Regions from separate parts of the Paenibacillus sp. NPDC058898 genome, predicted to be linked through region 2. Evidence: riboswitches for the same ligand, from Rfam matches in the RefSeq annotation. Region 2 holds a riboswitch; the other holds the start of a gene.
What was found. Region 2 has a riboswitch for thiamine pyrophosphate ahead of ACOZB4_RS26100 (ABC transporter substrate-binding protein). Riboswitches for the same ligand answer to the same signal wherever they lie in the genome.
Positions count from the first base shown of each region.

Region 1: linked by a shared signal. The riboswitch ahead of ACOZB4_RS11500 (YkoF family thiamine/hydroxymethylpyrimidine-binding protein) and the one ahead of ACOZB4_RS26100 (ABC transporter substrate-binding protein) in region 2 are both predicted to bind thiamine pyrophosphate.

Region 1 covers NZ_JBMOSM010000003.1:666,202-670,249, forward strand. Annotated here, with positions in the region: gene ACOZB4_RS11490 (ABC transporter permease) at 1-926, opposite strand, end outside; gene ACOZB4_RS11495 (nitroreductase family protein) at 1,453-2,055, shown strand; TPP riboswitch at 2,238-2,340, shown strand; gene ACOZB4_RS11500 (YkoF family thiamine/hydroxymethylpyrimidine-binding protein) at 2,426-3,031, shown strand; gene ACOZB4_RS11505 (sporulation protein YjcZ) at 3,102-3,200, opposite strand; gene ACOZB4_RS11510 (nucleotidyltransferase domain-containing protein) at 3,318-4,016, opposite strand.
Region 2 covers NZ_JBMOSM010000012.1:80,446-84,493, forward strand. Annotated here, with positions in the region: gene ACOZB4_RS26090 (ABC transporter permease) at 43-798, opposite strand; gene ACOZB4_RS26095 (MTH1187 family thiamine-binding protein) at 795-1,088, opposite strand; gene ACOZB4_RS26100 (ABC transporter substrate-binding protein) at 1,180-2,211, opposite strand; TPP riboswitch at 2,325-2,436, opposite strand; gene ACOZB4_RS26105 (VOC family protein) at 2,608-2,991, opposite strand; gene ACOZB4_RS26110 (diguanylate cyclase domain-containing protein) at 3,228-4,048, shown strand, end outside.

The DNA.
Region 1 (4,048 bases), on a different contig from region 2:
AGTAAGAAAATGAATATACCGCTTCCGAGTACGCCCACGGTTAGACTAATCGGAATTTCATAGGGATAAATAATGATCCGGCCCAGGATGTCACAGAACAGTACGAACCCGGCCCCCAGCAGCGCGGTATGCGAAAGGCTTTTTTTCAAGTGGTCTCCTAAGTACAAACTGACAATATTAGGTATGATCAGACCAAGAAACGGAATCACGCCGACCGTCAGCACGACAGATGCCGTAACCAGCGCCACGATGACCAATCCCAGATTCACAACTCTCCGGTAGTGAAGACCCAGGTTGGTTGCAAACTCCTCTCCCATTCCGGCCACCGTAAACTTGTTGGCGAACAGATACGCCAGAATCAAAAGCGGGATACTAATATAGAGCATTTCATACTGGCCCTTCATGATCATGGAAAAATCACCCTGAAGCCATGCGGACATATTCTGAATAAGATCATATTTGTATGCAAAGAAGGTGGCGATCGAACTCACGATATTACCAAACATCAGCCCTACGAGCGGGATGAAGATCGCATCCTTGAACTTAATCCGATCCAGTATCTTCATGAAGATAAAGGTTCCTGCCAGAGCGAATACAAATGCCACGAGCATTTTGATAAGCGGACCGCTTGTCGTGAAGACGAGCATGGCTACCAAAATCCCCAGTCTGGCAGAGTCCATCGTACCTGCCGTGGTCGGCGATACGAACTTATTGCGGCTGAGCTGCTGCATGATCAATCCGCAGATACTCATGCTGACACCCGCCAATATAAGACTGACAAGCCTAGGAATCCGGCTTACAAGCATAATATGCTGTTGTTGTTCTGTCATCGAGAACAGTTGCAGTGGCGAGATATCTTTAACTCCAATAAATAATGAGATTATCGAGAGTACCACAACGGCTGCAAATAAGTATCTAATCTTCATGTCTCTTCCTTCTATGCGTATGTCTCTAAAATATCCGGGATCTCGCAATTTCCAACGCCATTCTCATTGAGATTGATTATCAATCGCGCTCTGATATGCATTATATCATCCTCATTCTGGCTCGACAAGGGTAATTGAGAATCAAAATCAATTAATTTGTTCATACTTGTATATTTTGTTCATGAATTGTTCATAATATGAAGTTTCGAGAAGACATAGCTAATATCCTCAGGTAGGAAGCACTCCTTTCGTTTAAACCTCCATATAATGAAGCTTCTCAAAAAGCCAAACGGATTCAATTCATATTTAATAGATAAGGGAAATTATATTTAATCAAAAGTCGTTGACAATTACTCTAAGTTATATTAATATACTAACATAAATATTATTCCTAACTAAACGTAAGTTAATATGGAATGATAATTAAAAATATTGCTAAATAAGCAACATGCATATTTGCTTGAAGTAAAGGACATCTTCTTATCAGGCGTATGCAAATTCGATTACACCAGGAGGAATTTTTTCAATGTCTAAAGATTTTTCAACTGCACTCAAAAGTCGCCGTTCTTATTATGGGATTAGCAAAGAATCCGTTATCTCGGACGAGCGTATTCAGGAAATCGTAAACGAAGCGGTTAAGTATACCCCGTCTTCTTTCAACTCTCAAAGTGCACGCGTCGTTGTATTGCTTGGCGAACAGCATGATAAACTGTGGAATATCACGGAAGGCATCCTGAAGGAAGTCGTTGGCGATGAAGAAGCATTCAAATCCACTGCCGACAAAATGGGCGCATTCCGCGCTGGTTACGGTACGGTATTGTTCTTCGAGGACAACAACGTCATTGCCGGGCTGCAACAAAACTTTGCCGCTTATGCCGACAACTTCCCGATATGGTCCAACCAATCCAACGGCATGCTGCAATTTGTAGTATGGACATCCCTTGAAGCAGAAGGTCTGGGTGCATCCCTGCAGCACTACAACCCGCTGATCGACGAAAAAGTAAAATCCGAATGGAACATCCCGGAAAGCTGGAAGCTGCTTGCTCAAATGCCTTTCGGTAAGCCGGTTGCTGAACCAGGCGAAAAAGAATTTGCACCGCTTGAAGATCGCGTAAAAGTATACAACTAATTAAATAGATGAAAAAAGGCCGCCTCCCTAAGTTCCCGCAACTTGGATAGGCGGTCCTTTTATAATGGGCAAAGATTGAAAAACCGATCACTAAGCGATACAATTAGTCAAGTAAGAACCCTCGAACTTCTAAGATAACAGAAGCTCCGGGCAAACTTGCGATAACCAACTACATAGGATGTTGGCTGTACTAGGGGTGCCATGTGCTGAGAGACGGCGGTTTGCCGTTAACCCTTAACACCCGATCTAGGTCATACTAGCGTGGGGAAGTGTAGCATTTATGTTTATTTCTTTTCGTAGGCATAACTGCACTTTCTTCACGGGGTGCGGTTTTTTTTGCGTGGACTTATATCATGGGGAGGAAATAACAATGAATGAGCTTGTATGCGGAACCAGTCGGATCGTCGGGTGCCGGTTCTCGGTATTTCCCATGACGGACCGGTTTGTAGAGGTCATCATGGGCGCACTACGTTCCGTGGATACAGGGAAGGTATGGATTCAGACAGATGATGTGAGCACCTGTATTCGTGGACGTGCAGAGCATGTCTTTGATGTGACAAGGGCGATATTCGCCTATGCTGCAGCGAGTGGCGTGCATACCGTTTTTAATGGTACATATTCCATCGGTTGCCCCGGAGATACGGACGCCGATGTATATATGACCGAGGATTCGACTCTCTTAAACAACGACATCGGGGAACATGCCGATATTGAGACTGCCTGCCAATTCGCTCTTTACCCCATGGGGACCGATGACTACATGGATGTCATCTACAGTGAAGTTAATCGTACGAAGGCAGCCGGGACATTCGCCGGAAGCGTTCATTACGCCAGCCGATTAGATGGGTCACTGGCCCAGGTGTTTGGATCCCTTGAAGAGGCGTTTTTACATGCGATTCAATCCGACAGCAGCCATTTGGTCATGACTGCGGTTGTGTCCGCACACAGCCCTTCGGTCAAAGCCGCATCGAATTGAGCTTTATTGAGGCAGACAAAAGCCCGGCAATCGCCGGGCTTCTGTCACTACTGCCAAGAATCTTGACGGTTTAAACCCAAGCACTCAAGATAATTACGAGCAGGATAAAGAGAACCAAAATAATTCCTACTGAATTGTTCCATCCACCGCCGCCATATACTCCGCTCATGAAGATCCCCTCCTGGATTTAAAGAATGACGTGATGTAATCACACTTTTATAGTATTTCCCGTCTCGTGCTAGTGTCACGGCTAATGTACCCCTCTTTTTATATTGGCAAGGATATTCTATTCCTCATAACCAATGAGAAGCTTGCCTCCGTACGGATGGAGCATTTCCTCGGTGAATGCCATAAGAACTGAAGGATCATCCTGGCGATACATCGCCGTGAGCGCTGCTTCAAATCGTTCTCCCAAGATCGAGTCATAGCGGTTGAACAGACGGAACAGTGTTTTCCCTTCACCCGTCCACTCCCGGTTCACCCTAAGTACAAAATCACAGAGAATCGCCGCTATTTTGTGCACCGTAAACCACTTTTCGGCATCCCTTCGGGGACTCTGCAAATCCAGCAGGTACTCGGTTAGCATATAACGGTATTCGTTAATGTCGGTTAGCATCAAGGGCATGGGTCCGTAATTCAAGTCGCTTCGGGCTTCCGCCTGCACCTCTTCCCCCTCAGGCAGCGCGTGCAGCACCGTCCCTTCTACGACCATCCGCTGCAATGAAGGATTCGCCGCGCTCACTCCCTCATCGAAATATTCGCGATAGGAGGATAAAGACAAAATAAATATTTCCGCGATCCACCCATGTGCCTCTATCGTCTTCCTGCTGAAATCATGACCATCCCGTTCAATGACTATGATGTCCAAATCGGATTGTTCATTATGTTCACCTCTGCTCGCGCTGCCGCCAAGCACAGCAAGCAAACAGTCGGGATAATCGTATTGTATGATGCGTTCCGCTGCCTCTACCGGTTCCATCCTCATGACGTTTCCTCCAGTATAATTCTGATCCTCCC
Region 2 (4,048 bases):
CCTCCTTTCATATAAGATTCGAAATGTCTATTCACAGGGGGCTCAACCTTTTCGATTCCAGCGGATGAGCCGCTTCTCCAGCAGGGTGATCAGCAGCACCATCAGCAGGCTGAGCAAGACGATGACCAGGATGGCAACAAATACCCGATCCGTGCGGTAGCCGGATTTTTGCAGCATCATGTAGTAACCGATTCCCCGGTCCGAGCCGATCCATTCCCCGATAACCGCCCCCATGACCGAATAGGTGGCCGCAATTCGAATCCCGGAGAAGATGGAGGGAAGGGCATGCGGCAGCTCCAGCTTGGTGAAAATTTGCCACGAGGTAGCCCCCGCCATCTGCATATAATTCATCATGGTGCGGTCGGTACGTGCGAGTCCATCCAGGGCCGCAACAGCGACAGGGAAGAAGCAGACCAGCGTAATCACGATAACCTTGGGCAGCATGCCGAAGCCGAACCAAATCATGAGAAGCGGGGCTAGGGCGATTGTCGGCACATTTTGGCTAAGAATAAGAAGCGGATAAAGGGAGGTTTTGAGAAAAGGCACCATGTGCAGTGCCAGCGAGATGATTAGACCGATTGCCGTACCGATTATAAAGCCGATCAGGGTTAATTGCAGGGTGGCCGCTGTATGCTGGAAGAGGCCGGAAGCTCCGGTAACGGCCTCATGCCCGATGGCCGTCGGTGCAGGCAAAATAAAGGGTTCAATGTCGAACACGGATACTGCCGCCTGCCATACCACCAAAAAGAAGAGGACCGCCACAACGGGCGGCCAAACAGAACTCCACCAGCTTCTCATGGACGGTATTTCTCAGTCAGCTTATCCATGCTGATGCCGCTTGGATGATGCGCGATTTTGACCTGGGATATGATGCTGGGACTGCCCGCATTCACCAGCGCCTCGTGCATGCGCTCAACGATCCTGAGCAGCTCGGAGAGCTCTCCTTCCATGGTCGTTTCGAGTGCATGAACCTCGTATTTCACGTCTGATTCCTGAATAACCTTGATCGCTTCATCTACATAAGGGATGCTGTCGGTCCCGTTTGGCGTTCTCGGTATTACTTGAATGCTCAAGAGAGTATTCGCCATATAAACTCATCCTTTCGTGCAAGCTGTATTGTAATGGAAGAGAGGCGGCCTGCTGCAAAGGCCGTCTCTCTTCTTTTATATAGAAATAACCTTATGGCTTCTCCGGTAAAAATTCATTGGTAAATGCGCTGTCAGCGTCAAGTTCCTTCTCCAGCAGCTTGCGCTCAAACATCCAGTCTGCGTACCCCGACCATACTTCGGCTTTCTGTTCGCCCCAGCGGGATGCATCATCCTGATAACGGGGGCTCAGCCATTTCTGGCTGGCTAGAACCAGTTCGGCATCCAGGTCGGGAACAGCCTTCGTCAGCAGGGCTGCCGCATCTTCGGGATGTTGAATCGCATAGTCGTATCCTTTTGAAGTCGCCCGCATGAACGCTTTGACAAGCTCAGGGTCTTCCTGGATCTGCTTCTCGTTCGTTACGATCACCGGTGTGTAATAATCAAGCTGCTTGGAGTAGTCCTTCACATAAATCATGTCAAGCGGCTCATTGCGAAGCTCGGCTTCAATACCCGTCCAAGCATAGAAGATCCAGGCAAAATCAATGTCGCGTTTGACGGCCGTAAAATAATCGGCATCGCCCATATTGACCATATTCACCTTGCTGACATCGGCACCATCGATCTCCATGATGGACTTCATAACCGCTTCCTCCACAGGCGAGCCCCAGCCGCCATAGGATTTCCCTTCAAAATCGCCTGCCTTCAAGATGCCTTTATCCTTGGGAGCCGCAAAGCCGGATGTATTATGCTGAATGATCGCTGCAATAGAAACGAGCGGCAATCCTTGGGTTCTGGCCAGCGTTACGCCTTCCTGATAGCTGATACCGAACGGCACGTTTCCGGATGCGACCAGCGTATCCGTTCCGCCTGCTCCCGGCTGGACGATCTGGACATTAAGCCCTTCTTCCTCATAATACCCAAGCTCCTTCGCTGCATACAGGCCGGTGTGATTCGTATTGGCGGACCAATCGAGCATCAGTTGTACGTCACGGAGCTTCCCGGGAGTCTGACTGTCCTCACCTGCGGCGCCTATCTTTTTGTTCTCTCCGCTTGTAGCGCATCCGGACGCAACCATCAGCAGGACGCAAGCGAGAAGCAGCGGAATCCATCTTCCCTTCTTCATCGTTTCTTCTCTCCTTTAAGTTCTCTTTCTATTACCTCGCAACTCCACAAAAAAAACGCCCTGATGATATCAGGACGCATGACGGCGTAAGTGTATACCACGGCAAATAAAAGCTGCCGCAAACATGGGCTTCCTACGCTGGCATTACCCAGATCAGGTGTAAGGGTCAGTATCATATCGGATACACTCTCAGCCGGCCAAATTCCAGCTCCCCCGGTATTTATGAAGTTTCGATCATTACATCCGCTATTATAGTCCTAACACAGCAGACCTGTCTAGTTCGAAGAGGCGCGAACGTGACAGGTCTTTGTTAGAACACTAATGCAATGGGAGAATTAATTGATGCTATGAACCTTTCACAAGATAAAGTATTTGAATACGGCTTCTACGCAGAGGTTAGCGCTGGAAGAACTCAATCCATTCTCCTTCGGGACCGTGCACGAAGAAATAGCGGTACCCGTTCGGAAGCGTCACGATTTCCTCGTCCAAGTGAGGAACGTCAAGTCCCTGCACACGGGCATATTCCTCTTCAATGTTATCCGTGCTGACTGCAAAATGATGTACCGTTCCTTCCGAAGGCAGCGTGTCGCTGTATCCCTGAATAAGCTCGACTTCCGTCTCGTTGCTGCCGTTAAATCCTAGGAACGCCAGCTGGATGACGCCATTAGTATGGGTCAGGCGGTCCTTCAGCTCAAGTCCGACTACGGATGTATAGAAGGCGATTGTAGCTTCAAGGTCCCGGACAACAATACCAACATGATCCAATCGTTTCTGTGACATGGTGCAACACCCTTTCCGATTCATATAAGATATGACTGAAATATTATCATATAATTCCTATACGTCAAGTGGGTGTTATGTTGTTCGTGCACAGGCGAATAAGATGATTTTTCTTTCATTTCCTCATCTTTACTTTTGGGTGGGCAAAAAGTATCATGAGAAATAGAAATGTTAATTCAAAAGACCTAACACATTTAAAGTGAACCAGCTTACCTTTTGGCCGAGGAGGAATGCTTATGAGTCCAACTCCAGCAGATCATCTGTGGATTCGACTCGCCATAATATATGCATTCATTCAGATAATGATCGCTCTGTGGATGCCTGATGCTTTATCGCTTCAGCGTGTACTAGTCATTATTTCTCCTGCAGCCGCTTCCGTTTATTTAATGCGGATCCGTCGGCGTTTTGAGGTTCATCTTCGCAGGTTTTGGCTTATTGCGAGTCTCGGATTGATGGGGGAGGCAGTGGCCCGAACCCTCCACGCATGCAATATCTGGTTTGGAAAAGAGAGCGCTTTCCTGTCAGTTCTAACCCATTTGTTCTGGGGGATCGAACTTATCCTGTTCGCAAGTTCTCTCATTTATTTATTCCGGCATGTTCAGGGTTCGTTTCGGGGGCTGCGGTTTATGCTGGATATCGTGATTGTTGGCATAGCGGTCATGACGGTAGGATGGGAATATTTCATCAAGCCTGAGCTTCAGGGTCTGGCCCATGAGACAGTATGGGGAAACCTTTGGGTGGACATGCTGTATCCACTGTGCGCAATGGTACTTATTTTTTTTACAATGGTGTTGTATTTTAATACCGGACAGTTAAGGAAATGGGCGGCCATCCTGTTATGTCTTGGCGGAAGTACATTTATGGCCGGAGATGTTCTGTACATCTATCTCGTTGATCTTTTGGATATCGAGGTTCGCTCTTACCTGTATCCACTCTATACGTTATCGGTATTTTTCATTAGTTTCGCAGGCGGACAGTCCGCTCCTGATACCCGTAATCCATCTGTTGGCGAGCGGGAGCCTCGTTCAACCGGAAACCTGATCGTAAGGTACCTGCT